DNA from 4 places in the Vibrio sp. VPAP30 genome. Region 2 is predicted to be linked to each of the others. Evidence: predicted binding sites of a transcription regulator. Region 2 holds the regulator's gene; each other region holds the start of a gene.
The links. Region 2 encodes PurR, which represses purine synthesis genes. Its sites were predicted from a motif close to TNANGNAAACGTTTNCNTNA; they were not measured.
Positions count from the first base shown of each region.

Region 1: metK (methionine adenosyltransferase) is a predicted target of PurR. The motif match lies at 3,604-3,623, and genes of this name have one in related genera.
Region 3: purL (phosphoribosylformylglycinamidine synthase) is a predicted target of PurR. The motif match lies at 3,886-3,905, and genes of this name have one in related genera.
Region 4: purT (formate-dependent phosphoribosylglycinamide formyltransferase) is a predicted target of PurR. The motif match lies at 3,328-3,347, and genes of this name have one in related genera.

Region 1 covers NZ_LBLS01000036.1:39,234-44,641, forward strand. Annotated here, with positions in the region: gene ZX61_RS15615 (endonuclease) at 1-584, opposite strand, end outside; gene ZX61_RS15620 (SprT family zinc-dependent metalloprotease) at 661-1,158, opposite strand; gene ZX61_RS15625 (DUF2189 domain-containing protein) at 1,228-2,025, opposite strand; gene metK (methionine adenosyltransferase) at 2,299-3,453, opposite strand; gene tkt (transketolase) at 3,777-5,408, shown strand, end outside.
Region 2 covers NZ_LBLS01000043.1:492,742-498,149, reverse strand. Annotated here, with positions in the region: gene torR (two-component system response regulator TorR) at 1-136, opposite strand, end outside; gene torD (molecular chaperone TorD) at 374-1,021, shown strand; gene purR (HTH-type transcriptional repressor PurR) at 1,233-2,240, shown strand; cyclic di-GMP riboswitch class I at 2,384-2,470, shown strand; gene ZX61_RS22470 (TfoX/Sxy family DNA transformation protein) at 2,610-3,200, shown strand; gene ZX61_RS22465 (TVP38/TMEM64 family protein) at 3,346-4,038, shown strand; gene ZX61_RS22460 (DUF2007 domain-containing protein) at 4,038-4,343, shown strand; gene ZX61_RS22455 (alpha/beta fold hydrolase) at 4,340-5,149, opposite strand; gene glgA (glycogen synthase GlgA) at 5,309-5,408, opposite strand, start outside.
Region 3 covers NZ_LBLS01000043.1:200,866-206,273, reverse strand. Annotated here, with positions in the region: gene purL (phosphoribosylformylglycinamidine synthase) at 1-3,722, opposite strand, end outside; gene mltF (membrane-bound lytic murein transglycosylase MltF) at 4,038-5,408, shown strand, end outside.
Region 4 covers NZ_LBLS01000018.1:39,064-44,471, reverse strand. Annotated here, with positions in the region: gene ZX61_RS06960 (CidA/LrgA family protein) at 1-53, shown strand, start outside; gene ZX61_RS06955 (CidB/LrgB family autolysis modulator) at 53-730, shown strand; gene cdd (cytidine deaminase) at 974-1,861, shown strand; gene ZX61_RS06945 (HD-GYP domain-containing protein) at 1,912-3,117, opposite strand; gene purT (formate-dependent phosphoribosylglycinamide formyltransferase) at 3,411-4,586, shown strand; gene ZX61_RS06935 (thiopurine S-methyltransferase) at 4,639-5,289, opposite strand.

The DNA of each region.
Region 1 (5,408 bases), on a different contig from region 2:
ATAAGTTGGCTTTGTTGCTTAGACAAGCGGAATCCATACTCTTGGCTCATATAGAGGTAGGTACGAGCTATTGAGCCTTTGGCACGGTCTGGCGGCATTACCTTACGTTGCTTGAAATTGACCTGCATCTCGCAGCGTCCGTAACTGACACCATCAATGCCGTTCCATTGACTGAAGTTGTAGTTGGATCGGTCGCCGTTCACTTCACCAATAGCTGGGGTGAGGTTGTGCAGATCGGCCTCCATCAGGCGAAAGGTTTTGTCTTTTCTTGAACAGTTTTTACGTCCACCCGCTTGCCAACACTGGCGTTGATGACCAAACTGCCAAGCTGGTACCACATGCTCCCATTCTATGCGAGAGGCACGTTTTTGCTGCTTACGCACTTGATAGCCACATGAGGCAAGATCAGGTGTTCCTTTACGGCCCTGCCAATTGATGTCACAACCACAGTAAAAACTGGTCGGATGGTCGGCGTAGATTTTTACCGCTTCTTTTTTGGCTTTTGAAAAAGATGAAGGGGGCGCGGCGTGTACAAATGCACTAGATAGCAGTGCGATAACCGATACCCGCAGAGAAGTTTTCATGATTAAGTGTTAGAAAAGTAGTAATAACTACAGTTTAACACGCAAATCTTGCTGTGATTAGCGAGATATTAGTTACTTACGATAGTTGCTTGCCAGTAAAGCTTAACGGCTGGTGGCACTGCTGGCAGCAGTAACTGGCTTGATTTCGCAGTACTTTATTATGGCGGCGGATAGAAAGAGGATAGGTTGTACAAGCGCAAAGATATTCAAAGGTTTTCCCTTGTACGGAAGTGACTTCGAAGCTGTGGGTTGTTTTTGCAGGCACTTTAAAGACGGCTTCCATCACGCCTTGCCACTCTTTCCCATGTGGTCGAACGCGCCCATAGACTTGGTAAGTGATCAAATGGGCTACTTCATGAGGGATAACTTCTGCTAAAAAAGCCAGCTTATTTTCCCTGAATAGTACAGGGTTGAGGCGAATTTGATTAAGTTGAAGGTAGGCTTTACCTGCTGCTTTTCCACGTAGTTTGAAGTTGAGGTGAGGAATAGAGAATGGACGGTTAAAGGCTAGGGATGCCACTTGAATACAGTCAGCCATTACCTTCTTTGCACGGTACTCTAGTTCTAAATCCAACATCGACTCCAATAAAAACGCCCCTAAAGCTAGGGGCGAATCATATCTTGGTTCATATGATAGTGCGAGTTATGGGAGATGTTTTTTCTTGATTGTCTCGTGATAAGCGTGCCACGTACCGTAGCCGAGAATTGGCATGGTAAACAGCATACCAATTCCGTAAGTTGCAAAGCCCACTAATATACCGCCGCATATCAATGCTGCCCACACAATCATTGCCGGGATATTCGACTTTACGGCGTTAAAGCTTGAGAATACCGCAGTCATCATATCGACGCGGCGCTCCATCATTAGTGGAATAGAGAAGGCAGAAATGCTAAATACCACGCAAGCTAGAATTAAGCCAACTAAAGAACCTATCACTAGAAATGGCATGAAGTCAGTCAGTGGTGCACCTTGCACCGATGGATAAAGCGCATGAAGCAGTGCAGCAATTCTCATCCAAAAAATCATACACACCGCCAGTAACACCGCAAACGCCCATTGCGAGGTAGAGTTACGGCTGATTGCCTTCATTGAGTGTAACAGGCTAGCATTGTGGCCTCTTTCTCTCTCCCAACTTGCATCATAGAGCCCGAGAGCAAGGAAAGGACCAATCAGCATGTAAACCACAAGACTTGGCATCACCACTAAGTGGGTGCCTTGCCATTGGACAAGTAAAACGATGCCAATTGCGGCGGCCATAAAGCACAAACCGTAAAAAGCACTGATCAGAGGCATGCGGACGAAGTCATGCAAACCGAGTGCAAGCCAGTGGAATGGAGCTGAAATACTGACCTGATTGCACTGAATAGTGCGGGCGTATTCTGAATCTGGGACCTGCTTTTGTTTATCTTTGAAGTCGTCTGAGTTAACCGTACGAGGCATACGCCCTCCTTGATCGATTCTCTACCTACACTGTGCTAGTTAAGCAGCAGTGAATGGAACTCGATGCCCGGCTTGGCGACGTCGTTGATGTAAGCGGCGCATCAGTTAAACTGTTTACGAAGCGAAATCGATGAGTGATTTTGTCCGTTAACATATTTTTAACTATTGACCCCATGGCAAAAAAATACAAATTTCTTGATGTTTTTTTGCGTACAAAAAAAGAACGTCTGGTAAACCAGACGTTCTTTAACTGTTTGTTCGAGCAATGCAAGATTATTTCAGACCAGCAAACTCACGTAGTAGTGCTGCTTTGTCTGTTGCTTCCCAAGGGAACTCTTCGCGACCAAAGTGACCGTATGCAGCTGTCTTTTTGTAGATAGGCTGAAGTAAGTTCAACATCTCTTGCAGACCGTATGGGCGAAGATCGAAGTGTTGACGTACTGCTTCAACGATAATGTCTTGCGATACTTTCTCAGTACCGAAGGTTTCAACCATTATAGAGGTTGGATCTGCCACACCGATAGCATAAGAAAGTTGAATTTCACAACGATCTGCTAGGCCTGCAGCAACAATGTTCTTAGCTACGTAACGCGCTGCGTATGCTGCGCTGCGGTCAACTTTTGATGGATCTTTACCAGAGAAAGCACCGCCGCCGTGACGGGCTGCACCACCGTAAGTATCAACAATGATCTTACGACCTGTTAGACCACAGTCACCCATAGGACCGCCGATGACGAAGCGACCAGTTGGGTTGATGAAGAAGTTTGTCTCTTTGTTGATCCACTCAGAAGGCAGTACAGGTTTGATGATCTCTTCCATTACCGCTTCACGCAGGTCTGGTGTAGAGATTGAATCACAGTGCTGTGTAGAAAGAACCACAGCATCAATGCCAACAATCTTACCTTGGTCGTACTGGAAGGTTACCTGAGATTTAGCGTCAGGGCGTAACCATGGCAGTGTGCCGTTTTTACGTACTTCAGCTTGTTTTTGTACAAGAAGGTGCGAGTAGGTAATCGGTGCTGGCATTAGAATGTCAGTTTCGTTAGTCGCGTAACCGAACATGATGCCTTGGTCACCAGCGCCTTGCTCTTTAGGATCCGCTTTATCAACACCTTGGTTGATGTCAGGAGACTGCTTACCGATAGTGTTTAGAACTGCACAAGAGTTTGCATCGAACCCCATATCAGAGTGAACGTAACCGATTTCACGTACCGTCTGGCGAGTTAGCTCTTCGATATCTACCCATGCTGATGTTGTGATTTCACCACCAACCATCACCATGCCAGTCTTTACGTAAGTTTCACACGCAACACGTGCTTTTGGATCTTGCTCTAGAATCGCATCAAGGACTGCATCAGAAATTTGGTCAGCAATTTTATCTGGATGACCTTCTGAAACAGACTCAGAAGTAAACAGGTGCTTAGCCATGTGAGCTCCACTTTTAATTTTTTAGAGAGCGCTCCCGTTATTAAAGGTGGAGCACTAATAAATAATACTGATATCTGTAGGTGTATCTACATCTAGACGTCTATTTTAGTTTTGAACGCTCGGATTACAAGCTCTTTTTTGCTATTTGATAAAACCAAACGTTTGCTTTAACTGTTCGAAATATTAGTAACTTTTGTCGATTTGCTGCGAAAGCTAAGAAATTTGTGAGCTTTTGTCTTGGAAAACGATTGCAGTGCTGGTGGTGCTTTGAGAGAATTATCGCCCATTTTATTTTGATTCGCTTAATCCATTCAGGAGCTGACATGTCTTCTCGTCAACATCTCGCTAATGCAATCCGTACGCTAAGTATGGACGGTGTACAACAAGCAAACTCTGGCCACCCAGGTGCACCTATGGGTATGGCTGATATCGCTGAAGTTCTTTGGCGCTCACATCTAAACCATAACCCGGCAAACCCAGAGTGGGCTGACCGCGACCGTTTCGTACTATCAAACGGCCACGGTTCTATGCTTATATACTCGCTACTGCACCTAGCAGGTTACGAGCTGTCTATCGACGATTTGAAAAACTTCCGTCAGCTGCACTCTAAGACTCCAGGTCACCCAGAGTACGGTTACGCACCAGGTATCGAAACAACAACTGGGCCACTAGGCCAGGGTATCACTAACGCTGTAGGTATGGCGCTGGCTGAGAAGACCCTTGCAGCACAGTTCAACAAAGAAGGCCACGACATCGTTGACCACTTCACTTATGCATTCATGGGTGACGGCTGTCTGATGGAAGGTATCTCTCATGAAGCGTGTTCACTGGCAGGTACACTAGGTCTTGGTAAACTTATCGCGTTCTGGGATGACAACGGCATCTCAATCGATGGTGAAGTTGAAGGTTGGTTCTCTGACGATACACCTAAGCGTTTTAAAGCTTACGGCTGGCACGTGATCCCAGCAGTAGACGGTCATGATTCTGAAGCGATTAACGCAGCAATTATTGCAGCGAAAGCAGATCCTCGACCAACGCTAATCTGTACTAAAACAGTGATCGGTTTTGGTTCGCCTAATAAGTCTGGTTCACATGACTGTCACGGTGCACCACTAGGCGCTGAAGAAATTGCAGCAACACGTAAAGAGCTTGGTTGGGAATACGGTCCATTTGAAATCCCTGCTGATGTATATACACAGTGGGATGCAAAAGAAGCAGGTGCAGCTAAGGAAGCTGCGTGGAATGCTAAATTCGATGCATACGCGGCAGCTTACCCAGTTGAAGCAGCAGAGCTTAATCGTCGTCTAAACGGCGACCTACCAGCACGGTGGGAAGAGAAAGCAAACGCAATCATTGCTGATCTTCAAGCGAACCCAGCCAATATTGCATCACGTAAAGCGTCGCAAAATGCTCTAGAAGCGTTCGGTGCTATGCTACCAGAATTCCTAGGCGGCTCTGCTGACCTTGCGCCTTCTAACCTAACCATGTGGTCTGGTTCTAAGTCAGTATCTGCAGAAGATGCTTCTGGTAACTACATCCACTATGGTGTACGTGAGTTCGGTATGACAGCAATCATGAACGGTATTGCTCTGCATGGTGGTTTTGTACCATACGGTGCAACTTTCCTAATGTTCATGGAATACGCACGTAACGCAATGCGTATGGCTGCTCTGATGAAAGTTCAGAACATCCAAGTTTACACGCACGACTCTATCGGCCTAGGCGAAGATGGTCCAACTCACCAACCAGTTGAGCAAATGGCATCTCTACGTCTAACGCCAAACATGAGCACATGGCGTCCATGTGACCAAGTTGAGTCGGCAGTGGCATGGAAATTAGCAATTGAGCGCAAAGATGGCCCTACTGCTCTAATCTTCTCTCGTCAAAACCTTGCACAGCAAGCGCGTAGCGAAGATCAAGTGGCTAACATCGCTAAGGGTGGCTACATCCTGAAA
Region 2 (5,408 bases):
CGTTGTTTTGTAGCATGTCTCGCATCTGCTCACCGCTTTCTGCTTCGCTGACTTGGTAACCTTCGTTCTGAAAGTAGCCAACGAGCTTGCTGCGAGTCACTACGTCATCTTCTACTACTAGTACATGATAACTCATCTGCACCACTTAATTTGCATTGGGAATAGTTCTATCATTTATTCTATTCATAAATAGTAACATTTCTAGTATTTATCACTTTAAAAACGAGAAAGATGATTTTTTATTGATTCAAGACAAAACCTCCGCCCTTGTTAATAAATGCTCATAATTCGTCTTTTATTGTCACGTAAGCCATTACCGCTATTCATTTTTATTAGTTACACTAATAGGTAGTTATTTTGGGAGTGATACCTAATGCAAGAAATCAAAGCATTCAACGAAAAACGTGCAGAAATCTATTGGTGGCTTTCAAGCCTTTACGCCAAAGAGCTAACCGAAGAGAACCTTGAGCAGTACCATTCAGCTCAAATCCGCTCTTTCCTTACTGGCCTTGGCGAGAATGCCGATCTCAAACCGTCGATTGATCGTGTCATTGACGCACTCAATCGCTTGATCGATCGCGAAGATGCTCAGCTTGAATTAGCCGCTGACTTTTGTGATCTGTTTTTGAAATCTGACCGCGACTCTGCACTGCCTTATGCTTCTATGTACATCGGCGAGTCGGGCCTACTCGATGACAAGCCGGCGAAAGAGATGGAAGCGTTAATGCTAGAGCATGGCGTTGCTGTCGATGAAAGCTTAAACGAGCCTGCTGATCACATTGCCATTGAACTCGATTTTCTAGGCAATCTCATCATTCGCTCCAATGAACTCGAACAAGAGCGCCATATTGAAGAAGCACTTATCGAGCAAGAGAGCTTCATTCGCCAGCACATTCTAAGCTGGGCACCTAAGTTTTCGGCTAAGTGCCAAACGCTCGATGAGTTCGGTTTTTACTCTGCTATTACGTCTCTAACAGTGGCATTCTTGGAATTGGACTGCGCATACTTAATCGGCGAGTAGAGTCTGACAATGTGAACTGGCACAGGTCAGGACAACGAATTTTGTTTGCCCTCAGTCAGATTGCGGTCTAAAATCGTGACCGCAAACGATAAAAATGAACTATTCAAATACAAACCGCTAAATAAGAGCGGTTTTTGTGTTTCTGATACTTTCTGCCAACTTATTCTAAACTGAATATATTCTCGTGGCAGTCATCGACAGGACAGAATTTATGGCCACTATTAAAGATGTTGCTCGCCTTGCAGGTGTTTCAACAACCACCGTGTCTCACGTCATCAACAAGACACGCTTTGTTGCAGAAGCGACACAAGAAAAAGTGATGGAAGCGGTAAATGAGCTTAACTACGCGCCAAGTGCCGTTGCGCGAAGCCTTAAGTGCAACACAACTCGCACAATTGGTATGCTAGTTACTCAATCGACTAACCTATTTTTCTCTGAAGTTATCGACGGCGTAGAAAGCTACTGTTATCGCCAAGGTTACACTCTGATCTTGTGTAACACAGGTGGTATCTATGAAAAGCAGCGTGACTACATTCGTATGCTTGCTGAAAAGCGGGTAGATGGCATTCTAGTCATGTGTTCCGATCTGACTGAAGAGCTGAGCGAGATGTTAGATCGCCACAAGGACATCCCTAAAGTTGTTATGGATTGGGGGCCAGAAAGCTCTCAAGCAGATAAGATCATCGACAACTCAGAAGAAGGTGGATACCTTGCGACCAAGTATTTAATCGAGCATGGCCACAAGGAGATTGCTTGCCTGAGCGGTCACTTTGAAAAAGCAGCTTGTGTCGAACGTATTCGAGGCTTCAAGCGTGCTATGGCTGAAGCTAAACTGCCCGTCAATGAAGACTGGATCTTAGAAGGCAACTTTGAGTGTGATACCGCGGTATTGGCGGCAGATAAGATCGTAGCAATGGATAACAAGCCGACAGCTGTGTTCTGTTTCAACGATACAATGGCATTAGGCCTGATGAGTCGATTACAGCAGAAAGGCATTCAAATCCCGCAAGATATGTCGGTGATTGGTTACGACAATATTGAGCTTGCAGAATACTTCTCTCCTCCACTAACAACGGTTCACCAACCAAAACGACGTGTAGGTAAAAACGCCTTTGAGATCCTTCTAGAGCGCATTAAAGATAAAGAACATGACAAACGCGTGTTCGAAATGCACCCTGAAATCGTCGAGCGTAAAACCGTTCGCAATCTAAATAAGTAACCTCAAGTCAAACGCTTAGCTAGTAGTCGTTTTATTGGCTAAGCGTATATATCCCCCCTATTTATTGAACCAATATCACATTTATCCCATTCAAATGTGATGCTCTGCGCAGTTTTATTTATTCTTAAAATGTTCGATTAATGCCACGAACAGGGCAAACCACTCCGAAAGGGTGGGACGCAAAGCCTCCGGCCTTAAACAATTTATTGTCTGGTAGCGGGGTTGCCGATGGCGAATATGCAAACTGTCATACCGTTTTTACTTGTTCTTGAGCTCGTATGACACCTTACTGACATTGTATCTGCATTATTTTGCTAATCTCTCGGACCTGCATTGGTGGCGTATACATATACACCGAGAAAACACAGCATGGATAAACCAATACTAAAAGACTCAATGCGTTTGTTTGAGCAGTTAGGCCATATTAAGTCTCGCTCAATGTTTGGTGGTTTTGGCATTTTTGCCGATGACACCATGTTCGCACTTGTAGTCAACGATAAGCTTCACGTACGCGCGGATGCCACTCTCGCTAAACAGTTTAAATCTCAAGGGCTCGAACCCTATGTTTACAAAAAACGTGGTTTCCCTGTCGTAACTAAGTACTTTGCTTTGTGTGACGATTTGGCGTCAGACAGCAGTAAAGCCCTAGAGATTGCTAACGTCGCACTCAGAGCAGCGAACGTAGAAAAACAAAGTCAGTCGCAAGCAAAACCAAATCGCTTGAAAGATCTACCTAACCTAAGGCTCGCTACTGAGAGAATGCTTAAAAAGGCAGGTATTGAGTCGGTTAAAAACCTTGAAGACGTCGGTGCAGTTCACGCTTTCAAAGCCATTCAATCCACACACTCTGCCGATGTAAATATCGAACTTTTATGGGCATTGGAAGGCGCGATCAACGGAACTCACTGGTCGGTCATTCCTCAAAGCCGTCGTCAAGAGCTATTAACTCAAGTTAGTTAATCAAGCAGTACTTATCTAAGAAGTCAGCCACAGCGCTGACTTTTTTATTTTTATCCATCGCAATGAAATTTGCTGCTTGCTTTCCCTGTCTTGTCTAGTAACACTTAATACATCTATCCTCGATGTAAGATGGAGCAGCTTCAACATGAATAAAAAAATCGTCCTTGGTATTCTCTTCGTTGCACTAATTGTTTTACTAGGCGTAAACTTTGGTCAATATCTCACGCTGGAAAATGCGAAAGCCCAACAAGCTGAGTTGGCTACCTTTATTGCCGACAACTTTACGGTTGCAGCGGCCACTTATTTTCTGGCTTACATAGCTATTACGGCCTTTTCTATCCCCGGAGCTGCAGTTGTGACGCTGCTAGGCGCCGCACTATTTGGTTTCTGGACTAGCCTACTGCTGGTTTCATTCGCCAGTACAATAGGTGCAACCCTTGCATTTTTAAGTAGTCGATATTTGCTACGTGATTGGGTACAGAGCAAATTTGGTGAGAAACTCAATGCCATTAACCAAGGCGTTGAGAAAGACGGTGCATTCTACCTTTTTTCTCTTCGCTTGATTCCAGTGTTCCCATTTTTCCTGATCAACTTGCTCATGGGTTTAACCCCAATCGCAACGGTACGTTTTTACCTTGTTAGCCAATTAGGCATGTTGCCTGGCACCGCTGTCTACTTGAACGCTGGCACGCAACTGGCTCAAATTGAAAGCTTGTCTGGCATAGTGTCTCCGACGGTGCTGGCATCTTTTGCCTTATTGGGACTGTTCCCCGTCATTGCTAAATGGATCATGGCGAAGGTTAAGGCCTCTCCTTCAACTTCAAATGGCAATGCTTGATGAGAATCTACTCGGCATCGACACCTACCGAAGCTCACATTGTTTGTGAGCTTTTAAAGTCTTGCCATATCGAATGTGAAGTACGCGGAGAAGGCGTATTTGGCTTACAGGGTGAAGTGCCATTTGGAGAGAGCAGCGAACCTTACATCTGGCTGCTGAATCACAGTCAAATCATTCAAGCCAATGCAGTCATCAAAGAGTTTAGGAATGCGCAGATAGGTTCAAATTGGAACTGTAGCAATTGTGGTGAGTCCAACGAGTCCCAGTTTGGCGCATGTTGGCAATGCGGCGAAACTGCACCTTAACTGTTAGGCGCTTTAATTTGCTGCTGAATAAACGAAATTGAGTGGTGATTGAACTCTTCTGGTCGTTCAACGTTACAAACGTGTCCGCAGTCACGAATTTCTTGAAGCTGACTCTGCCTATGGACTGCGACCATCTCTTTCACGGGCTGGATAAACATATAGTCCCGTTCTCCCATCAAATAGAGGGTTGGTATTGGTAACTCTCTATCTTTGAAATACTTCATCAGAGGATTGACTTCGGCAGTAAGGATAAACCAACGCTTAAATTCTTTTTGACACAGTTTCTTTGCTTCGTGGATAAATAGGTGTCGAGACTCTCTTTGAGTACGCTGTGGCATCACGATATAAGCAAATAGGCTATACAGCCACATGTAAGGCACGACATGCTTACACATACCGCCTAAACGGACCAATATCTGTGAACGCACGTTAAACCGCGTGACAGCGCCGCCAAGCACCATTGACTTTACTCGATCTGTCGCAAGCTCTGCCAAATTTCGAACAATAATCGTACCCAGTGACATTCCAACAAAATGCGCTGAACGAATCTTAAGATGATCTAGTACCTTTAAGATGTCCATTGTTACCGATTTGAATGTGTAGCGATTGGCGATCAGCTCTTTGATCAGTTGGTTGGATTTGCCGTGACCTCGAAGGTCGATTAGCAACAAATTAAAGTGCTGCTTGTACGCTTTAATCTGTTTAAACCAGATTGATGAACTTCCACCAGCACCATGCACAAAAACGACCCATTCATCGCTTGTTGGGTGGGCATAGGTTTTGTGGAAAAGTAAAGCGTCACTCATATTTAAAAACGAATACTCAAGTTCAAAATTTGGTTACGGAGATTAGCATAAACATAGAGGGATTTACGTCAAAATGCGTCAAATCTTAATTATTCTTTTATTAAAAATGTAAGCAACCATCAAAAAGGCGCCTTTAAGACGCCTTATTTCATATCGTTTTCAGCTTAATGCACTACGGTACAAAGTTATATATTCATCCGCCGCTTTGTTCCAACAGAAGTCTTGCTCCATAGCATAAAGCTGCGCGCGTTTAACTTCA
Region 3 (5,408 bases), 290 kb from region 2:
CCGTGGTTATCCACGTAACGAACCGAAACCATACCTGATGCTTCAATCGCGGCTAGGTGGTCAGCGTCACGTACTTCTACGCGACCTTCACCGTGAGAGACTGCGATTGGCATACGAGAACCTGCCATGCCATCGAAGAATACAGAGTCAGACTTCTGTACTTCGACTAAGCTGAAGCGAGCTTCAAAACGCTCAGATTCATTACGAACGAAGCGTGGCCACAGGTCTGCTCCAGGGATTAACTCTTTTAGGTTCGATAGCATCTGACAGCCGTTACACACACCTAGAGAGAAGGTATCTTCACGTTTGAAGAAGCCTTCAAACTGGTTGCGAGCTTGCTCGTTGAACAAGATAGACTTAGCCCAACCTTCACCTGCACCTAGCACGTCACCGTAAGAGAAGCCACCACAAGCCACTAGGCCTTGGTACTCTTCTAAAACAGCTTGACCCGTTAGAATGTCACTCATGTGAATATCTGTTGCTTCAAAACCTGCACGGTCAAAGGCTGCTGCCATTTCAACATGAGAGTTAACGCCCTGCTCACGCAGAACTGCCATCTTAGGCTTGGCACCTTTCGCGATGTAAGGAGCAGCGATATCTTCGTTTACGTCGAAGCTTAGCTTAACGTTTAGACCAGGGTCTGAGTTATCTTTCTTCGCTTCATGCTCTTGGTCTGCACATGCTGGGTTATCACGTAGACCTTGCATCTTATGCGTTGTCTCTGCCCAGATAGTACGCAGTTCAGTGCGGTTACGTTCTAGAACCACTGTCTCACCAGAAGTGATGACTAGCTCGTCAGATGCTTCTACAGAGCCGATTACGTGTGAGCACGCTTCTAGACCGTTTGCAGCAAGTGTAGAAAGAACAGCATCTAGATCATCATTCTTAACCTGAAGTACTGCACCGAGCTCTTCATTAAATAGAGCAGCTAGTGCATCTTCACCTAGGTTCGCAATATCTGCTTTAACGCCACAGTGACCCGCGAATGCCATTTCAGCAAGTGTTACGAACAGACCACCGTCCCCCTTGTCGTGGTAAGCCACGACTTGGTCGTTCGCTACTAGAGTTTGAACACCTTCGTAGAAACCTTTTAGCTGCGCTGCGTTGTCTACGTCTGCTGGCTTATCACCAAGCTGCTTGTAAACCTGTGCTAGTGCTGTTGCGCCTAGACGGTTCTTACCGTTACCTAGGTCGATAAGAACTAGAGATGTGTCACCTAGTCCTTCCAAGGTTTCAGGGGTGCGAAGCTGAGGTGTGATTGTCTTACGTATATCTTCAACACGAGCAAACGCAGTGATGATTAGAGACAGCGGAGAAGTTACTTCTTTCTGCTCGCCGTTATCGATCCACTTAGTCTTCATCGACATTGAGTCTTTACCTACAGGGATAGTTAGACCAAGTGCTGGACATAGCTCTTCACCCACAGCTTTCACCGCTTCGTAAAGACCTGCATCTTCACCTGGGTGACCTGCTGGAGACATCCAGTTCGCAGACAGTTTAATATGTTTGATATCACCGATGTTTGTCGCTGCGATGTTCGTGATCGCCTCGCCCACCGCTAGACGAGCCGAAGCGCCAAAGTCTAGTAGCGCCACTGGCGTGCGCTCACCCATCGACATCGCTTCACCGTGGTACGTGTCGTAGCTTGCTGCTGTTACTGCGCAGTTTGCTACTGGAACCTGCCATGGGCCAACCATTTGGTCACGCGCCACCAGGCCAGTCACCGTGCGGTCACCGATAGTAATTAGGAATGTTTTCTCAGCAACTGTTGGTAGACGTAGCACGCGCTCTGCTGCTTCGTTTAACTCAATACCATCACAGTTAACTGCTGGGTTATTCGCTTTAAGTGTTTTTGCATCACGGTGCATCTTAGGCGTCTTACCTAGAAGCACATCCATTGGCATGTCGATTGGCGTGTTGTCGAAGTGTGAATCTTCAAGTTTCAGTTCACGCTCTTCCGTTGCCACACCTACTACAGCGTATGGTGCGCGCTCACGCTTACAGATCGCATCGAATACTTCCATGTTCTCTGGTGCAACCGCCATTACGTAACGCTCTTGAGATTCATTACACCAGATCTCAAGCGGGCTCATACCTGGTTCATCATTTGGTACATCACGTAGTTGGAAAATACCACCACGTTCGCCATCGTCTACCAGTTCTGGAAGTGCGTTAGAGATACCGCCGGCGCCAACATCGTGGATGAATGCGATTGGGTTAGCATCACCTAGCTGCCAACAACGGTCGATCACTTCCTGACAACGGCGTTCCATTTCTGGGTTTTCACGCTGTACTGAAGCAAAATCTAGATCTTCTGCTGATTGACCAGACGCCATTGAAGATGCCGCACCGCCACCTAGGCCGATGTTCATTGCAGGACCGCCAAGCACAATTAAGCTTGCACCGACCGGGATCTCTTTCTTCTGCACGTGCTCGTCACGGATGTTACCCATACCACCAGCAATCATGATTGGTTTGTGGTAACCACGAACCTCTTCACCTGCGTGAGAGTTCACTTTTTCTTCGTAAGTACGGAAGTAACCGAGCAGGTTTGGACGACCAAATTCGTTGTTGAACGCCGCGCCACCGAGTGGGCCTTCTAGCATGATGTCTAGTGCGTTAACGATTCGCCCCGGCTTACCGAAATCTGTTTCCCATGGTTGTTCAAAACCTGGAATGCGTAGGTTAGAAGTTGTAAAGCCAACAAGACCTGCTTTTGGCTTACCACCAATACCTGTTGCGCCTTCATCACGGATTTCACCGCCTGAACCTGTAGAGGCACCCGGCCATGGAGAGATAGCTGTTGGGTGGTTGTGCGTTTCCACCTTCATAAGAATATGTGCTTTCTCTTGGCTGTAACCGTATTGACGAGTTTCTGGATTCGGGAAGAAGCGACCCACATCAGAACCTACCATTACCGCTGCGTTATCTTTATATGCAGATAGCACATTTTCTGGTGTCGTTTCGAAAGTGTTCTTGATCATCTTAAACAGAGACTTCTCTTGCTTAACACCGTCGATAGTCCAATCTGCGTTGAAGATCTTGTGACGACAGTGCTCTGAGTTCGCCTGTGCAAACATCATTAGCTCGATGTCGGTAGGGTTACGATCCAGTTTGTTTACGAACGCATCGTAAAGATATTCGATTTCGTCATCGGCAAGTGCAAGACCTAGGGTAACGTTTGCGTTTTCAAGTGCAGCACGGCCACCTTTAAGTAGGTCAACATCCGCGACTGGCGCAGGCTCAGCCACTTGGAATAGTGCTTGTGCAGATTCAAATTCAGTGAATACCACTTCCATCATGCGGTCATGCAAGATAGCTTTGAGCTCAACCAGTTGAAGCTCGCTTAGCTCAGCCGATGATTCGATGTAGTAAGCCGTACCACGCTCTAGACGAACAACCTTATCTAGACCACAGTTATTAGCGATATCCGTCGACTTTGAAGACCAAGGCGAGATAGTACCTGGGCGAGGAGTCGCAAGAAGAAGTAGACCTTCAGGTGCGTACTCTTCACCATTTTCGTCAAAAGAAAGTGTTGGACCATAAGTTAGGAGTTTTTCTAGTTTCTCAACTTCAGACGCATCTAGGTCTGTCGTTAGATCAGCAAAGTGTGCAAACTCAGCGTAAATACCTGTTACAGGTAGGCCCAGTTCACGACAAAGCTCTAGAAGCTTGTTAACACGAAATTCAGATAGAGCTGGGGAGCCACGAAAAATTCTCATGCGCTTAGGTCTCTTATGCAATTGATTAAGGTGATATTGGAATAAATTCAGTGAGTTACTGCACTACTTCGAAGCTATTCACGAAATTCTGCCAAACCTATGCCGATTCCACCTCTTCACTTGCGAGCGCATTATATAGCAATTATTTTTGTGATGTAACACCAAAAGCAACCGTTTGCGTCATTTTTTTTGTCAATTTTGAATTACAACAAGATTAAGATTTTAACTACAGTTATCTCGCCTACTCACTGATTGGCTTGCCTTGTTATGACACTCTGCTATAAATGCCGTACTGGATGTATGAGATCGTCGTTAATGAAGAAGTATTATAAAAGTCACTTTATGTCACTGAGTCTGATTATGATTTCAGCCTTGTTGCTCTCAGGCTGCCAAATCGAATCAGAACCCAAAAGTGAACTCGACTTAATTAAAGAGCGTGGCGTGCTACGCGTAGGTACCCTAAACAACCAACTGTCATATTATATTGGTCCCGACGGCCCTGCTGGTCTCGACTATGAGTTAGCACGCGAATTCGCTAACGAGTTAGGTGTTCAGCTTGAGATGAAACCTGCTTACCGTATTTCTAGCCTCTACCCTGCTCTCGAAAAAGGTGAAATAGACATCATAGCGGCAGGGCTGAGTCAATCACCTGAACGTCTTAACAACTTCCGCCCAGGCCCTGCTTACTATTACGTAAGCCAACAAGTGGTGTATAAGAAAGGCAATTGGCGCCCCAGAAGCCTGAAACAACTACTCGCAAAGCAGGCTGAACTGATCGAAAAAAATCAGGGGCAAGATATCTTAAGCATTGTCGGTGACTCTCACTTTAATAAAACTCTTACAGATATTAAGACCCAGTATCCTGAGTTTTCCTATCACGTTGATCCCAATGCAGATGTTAATGATCTGCTTAAAGCCGTATCTAAAGGAGAGTTGAGATTCACAGTCGCAGATTCAGTAGAGGTATCACTCTCTCAGCGAATCTATCCAGATATCGCACTAGCGTTCGAACTGACAGAAGATCAGCCTATTTCATGGTTTTTACGTCCCTCTCAAGATGAAAGCCTGTACGGACTTTTAATTGAGTTTTTCGGTGCAATAAACCAATCCGGCCACCTTGCTTCTCTCGAAGAGAAATACATTGGCCATGTTGGCAGCTTTGATTATGTTGATACCCGCGCTTTTATTCGCGCTCTCGATTCTAAACTACCGAAATGGTCACCACTATTTAAAAAATATTCTGATGAATTTGACTGGCGCCTAGTTGCAGCCTTGGCTTACCAAGAATCTCATTGGAACCCTGTAGCAAAATCACCAACTGGGGTACGTGGGATGATGATGCTCACATTGCCAACAGCAAAAAGCGTTGGCGTTACCAATCGCCTCAATCCTAATCAGTCTGTGCGCGGTGGCGTGGAATATCTACGCCGGATGGTTGAACGCATCCCTGATTCAATCGAAGAACATGAAAAGATTTGGTTTGCTCTGGCTTCCTACAACGTGGGCTATGGTCATATGATGGATGCCAGACGTCTGACCAAGCGCCAAGGCGGTAACCCAGATGCGTGGTCAGATGTTAAAGATCGTCTGCCACTGCTGCGTCAGAAAAAGTATTACAGTCAAACGCGTTACGGATTCGCTCGTGGCGATGAGGCACGTAACTACGTTGAAAACATTCGCCGTTAT
Region 4 (5,408 bases), on a different contig from region 2:
TAGTTCTACTTGGCCTGATGCTTGATCGAATGCTTAAAGGAGGACAAAAGTAATGTGGTTAATCGTCACTATTTTTGTTTTCTTTGCTGCCCGTTGGTTATGCCAAAAGATTAGAAGCCCTTTTATGAACCCTTTATTGGTAAGCCTCGTAGTGCTCATTCCATTGCTTACTTACCTTAAAGTACCGTTTGAAACCTATTACGCTGATAATCAGTGGATCAACTACCTACTGCAACCTGCCGTTGTTGCGTTAGCTTATCCTTTATATGAGCAACTACCGCAGATCCGCGCTAATTGGCGTATTATCATGTTAGCCTGCGGCGTAGGTAGTATTATGTCGATGTTTACATCAAGTATGATCGCGGTCTACCTAAAAGCAGATATTTCTTTGATCGCGAGCCTACTGGGTAAATCGGTCACCACTCCAATTGCGATGGAAGTCTCTAGTCACCTCGGTGGCGAGCCCGCAATCGCAGCAATTTTGGTGTTAATCGTTGGCCTGTTTGGCGCGATCTTGGCCTATCCAATCTACAACCTACTTAATATTACTCACCCTATCGCTAAAGGGTTAACCATGGGTACAGTTTCTCATGCGCTCGGTACTGCAACCTGTGCTGAGAAGGATGGTCAAGATGCCGCATTTAGCTCTTTGGCATTAGTCGTTTGCGGTGTGATTACATCAATCCTTGCCCCTTCTTTCTTTACCCTTGCAGTGTGGCTTTCAGCGTAATGGATTATAGTCGAGCTGCAATTTGTGGCTCGACGCATATCACTAAATTGTTTGCTGCAATCGTTATCATGTGTGACATCACTCAAATAATGCAACAAGCAATCGCGTTACAATCACTGTCGTGACACAGATCACCGAAATATTCTCTCCTTTACATAGAATGTAATACCAATATCGGAGTTTACACATTAGCTTCTGGCTCTAAACTCAAAGATATCAACAATGTTTATTAAAGGACTCACTATGAGAAGCCGCATTGAACAGGCGCTATCTGAAGTGCCAAAAAACGTAGCAGATTTCTTATCTCCTATTCTTCTTGCTGACGATTTTGACGCAACGATTTCTTCAGAGCAGTTTGAGCAACTACTCGCGATCTCTGGCCTAGATGATGCTGAACTTCGTGTTGCCCTTCTGCCATTTGCTGCGGCTTATTCGTATGCGCCACTTTCAAACTTCTATGTCGGTGCAATTGTACGCGGCTTGTCTGGCAAACTTTACTTCGGTGCGAATGTAGAGTTTGATGGTGTACAACTTGGGCAGACGGTTCACGCAGAGCAATCCGCCATTAGCCATGCTTGGATGAAAGGTGAACAAGGCGTTGCAGACATTACGATCAATTTTAGCCCTTGTGGTCATTGTCGTCAGTTTATGAATGAGCTATCGACCGCAGACAAGTTAAAGATTCAATTGCCACAGCGCGATAGTAAATCCCTTCAAGAATACTTGCCTGAGTCATTTGGACCATCTGATCTTGGTATCGAATCGGCACTAATGACCACGGTTGATCACGGTAAGCAAAGTAATGAGCAAGATGAATTGCTTCAGCTTGCAATTACCGCATTGAACCGAAGCCATGCACCATACACCCACAACCTAAGTGGTGTGGCAATCAAAATGAAAGATGGCAAAGTTTATCAAGGTGCGTACGCAGAAAACGCAGCGTTTAACCCTAGCTTGCCTCCACTACAAGTTGCTCTAGTTCAGCTTTTGCTCGACCGTCAAGGACTAAATGATATTGAGGCCGCAGCTCTGGTTGAAGTGGAAGCAGGAACAATCAGCCACCTAGCGAATACTCAAGCGACACTTGAAGCGTTAAACCCTGACATACCAATTACTTACTTGGAATTATAAATGAAGAAAGGCGTTAATTTGGCGCCTTTACTTTTTTGGTAGTGCTAGCATCATACATCGAAAAATGGTTTTGAGTCGACTTCCAATTGACTGGGCGCTATGCCTTTTTTAATCGTTAGCTTAGCTGTTTTCATATCAACAAAGCTAACGTCGACAAACCTGTGATATTTGCGCGAGTAAAAACACTTAATCTCTGGTTTTAACGGCTCATTCGCGTTCGACGTCCAAACAATACCAACTCGCCCGTCGCTCAGTTCAACCAAAGCCCCAACGGGGAACACGCCGATACAGTTAATAAACTTATACACGAGTTCTTTGTCTAGATGGCTTGGTGTTAAGCTCAGAATAATCTTAAACGCTTCTGCTGGACTCATGCCTTGCTTGTAACAACGATCTGCAGTCAATGCATCATAAATGTCGACAATACAGCTCATACGCCCGTGAAGAGGTATCTCATCACCTTTGAGCCCTGCAGGGTAACCGTTGCCATCGAGCTTTTCATGGTGCATTAAGCACACGTCTTTGCTTATGTCACTTAAGCCTGCAACGGTCGTGACTATGTGCTGAGCATAAACCTGATGAAGCTTCATATGCTCAAACTCTTCAGGCGTTAATCGGGCTGGTTTATGCAGAACTTTATCATCTACTTTGATCTTGCCAACATCGTGAATAATGCCGCCAATCGCCATTTGTTTAAGCGTATCTCGTGGTAAGCCAAGGTGCTTACCAAATGTCACCAGTAAAGTAGCAACGTTAACGGAATGCTCTAGAAGGTATTCATCCTTGCTACGTAGCGCAGATACACAATGTAGCGCGTCTGAATCAAGCAAAATAGATTCAATCATGTCATCAGCGAGGCTGTCCAGCTCATCGACATGTATCGGTTGACCGTCGAATGTTTGCGTCAAGATCTTGTGCGCAAGCCCCTTCGCTTCCTTGATTATCTTCTGTGCTTTTTTCTGTTGAGAAAAACGACTTACCTTTTTTCGCTTCACTGGAGTGGAAGCTTCTTGCGGCTCATCGACTTCTTCCACGACTTTAACAGGTTTAAAGACGCTTCCTTTTGCTGATAATCCCTTGTCTACCCACGCAAATTTAACTCCATTTTTAACTAGCTGTTTAACAGCTTGTTTAGATGGTACACGTCCCGCATTAGCAAGGTTTACACGTTTACTGTCTTCTATTGCAGTCACAAACATGCCAACAGTCAGCGTATCTATTGGGATTTTTATGGATTTTTCCGGGTCGAACTGCATTAAGTTGGTAGCCCTATAATATTAGGAATTGTTATTTCTATTGATTATAACTCCAAAGATGAGTATTTACGTAATAAGCGCATACAACTGCTCAATTAACACCCAAGTAGTGGCTAGAAAATTGAGCTTTGTCTTGATCCACGCAAAATAGCGGCTCTTTATATCGAGTTTAATCAGCGTTGGAAACTGCTATCACTTGTGGAAAACCCAAAAAGCAAACGTTTGCTTTTTGGGTTTTTATGAGTATCATGCTCGCAAAATTATCTATTCCTCTTCAAATTTTAGGGTTAATTATGTTCGGTACTGCAACTGCATATCATGCAACACGCGTTCTGCTCTTAGGCTCTGGTGAACTCGGAAAAGAGGTCGCCATCGAATGTCAACGTCTCGGCCTTGAAGTGATCGCATGCGATCGATATGAAAATGCGCCAGCGATGCAAGTCGCCCATCGCAGTTATACACTCGATATGCTTGATGGTGATGCACTGCAAGCGATCATCGAAAAAGAAAAGCCAAATTACGTAGTCCCTGAAATTGAAGCTATTGCAACAGATACTTTGGTCGAGTTAGAAACTCAAGGTTTGAACGTTGTACCTTCTGCAAAAGCAACCAAACTAACAATGAACCGCGAAGGTATTCGCCGCTTAGCTGCTGAAGAACTCAACCTCACAACATCTCCCTATCGCTTTGCAGACAATTATGAAGAGTTTGTGGTTGCGGTAGAAACGGTAGGCTTACCTTGTGTCTGTAAACCAGTCATGAGTTCGTCTGGTAAGGGGCAAAGCGTTCTCAAATCCGCTAAAGATATCGACAAGGCGTGGAACTATGCTCAAGAAGGCGGGCGTACTGGAGCAGGTCGTGTGATTGTTGAGGGTTTCATTGACTTCGATTATGAGATTACACTCCTTACCGTTCGCGCAGTCGATGGCGTTCACTTCTGCGCGCCGATTGGTCACCGTCAGGAAGATGGCGACTACCGTGAGTCATGGCAGCCACAGCACATGACAGACAAAGCACTATCATCCGCGCAAGAAGCCGCTGGAAAAGTCGTGAATGCACTTGGTGGGCACGGTATCTTTGGTGTCGAGTTGTTCGTTAAAGGCGATACCGTGATCTTCAATGAAGTCTCCCCTCGCCCTCATGACACGGGTTTGGTCACTTTAATGTCACAAGACAGTTCCGAGTTTGCCCTTCACGTACGCGCATTCACTGGAATGCCTATCTCAGACATCACTCACTATGGCCCAGCCGCTTCTGCGGTAATTTTAGGCCAGGGCACATCAACGGATATTCGATTTGAAGGTCTTGAGAATGCCCTAGCTGCACCACAAACTCAACTTCGCTTGTTTGGCAAGCCAGATATTGATGGTCGCCGCCGTCTTGGCGTTGCAATCACTCGTCGCAACTCTATCGAACAAGCGATTGAGGACGCTAAACACAGTGCAGGTAAAGTTAAAATTATCTACTAAGGTCTTTAGTCGATAGAAAAAGGCTTGGTCGTTATAACCAAGCCTTTATTATTTACATCGTCTCAATCAGGTAAACTTCTTCGACAAATCGTGCTGATTCGTGTTTGGTAATTTTTGGATGCTTTTCAGCCTCTTCATTGCTCTCTAGCTTAGTAATTTTGCAGCCTCGATAGAGCTCCTTCACCTCTGATTCAGGTACAGAAAATGGAGGCCCTGCCATAAGCTCCTGATCGTAATCGAGAGTGACAAGCAATATTCGTCCACCAGGCTTAAGCAACGATTTGAGCCGTTCTACATATTGCGCTCGCATTTCTTTAGGCAGAGCAACCAAAGAAGCACGATCATAAACGATATCAACAGGTTTGATTGGCGCAGAGAAATAATCTCCTACATAGATGGATAGCTCATCAAACTGAAACAGTTCATGCTGACCATTTATCGGCATAACCATTGGTGTGTAGAAGTGCTCTGCAAAGAAAGCGCGTACAGCAATATTGCTCAACTCTACCCCTTGCACATCCGAATGCTTAGTCGCAAGCCAGACTAAATCTTCTGACTTCCCGCACAAAGGAACAAACACATCATCGTCGTGACTTGGATTCGTGTGCTGCCAATACTTAATCAATAGCGGATTAACATCTTCTAGGTGAAAACCAATTTGGTTTGCCGCCCATTTACCGTGCCAAAACTCTGGGTCTTTCATGCTCTTTCTCTGTTACTGACTTTGTGGTGCATAGGCTACCTGAAAGCGATGGGAAGTGGTATATCAACTTAAACTCCTGTCTGAATACTTCATTCAGATTAGGTTCATTTTCAGTCTTT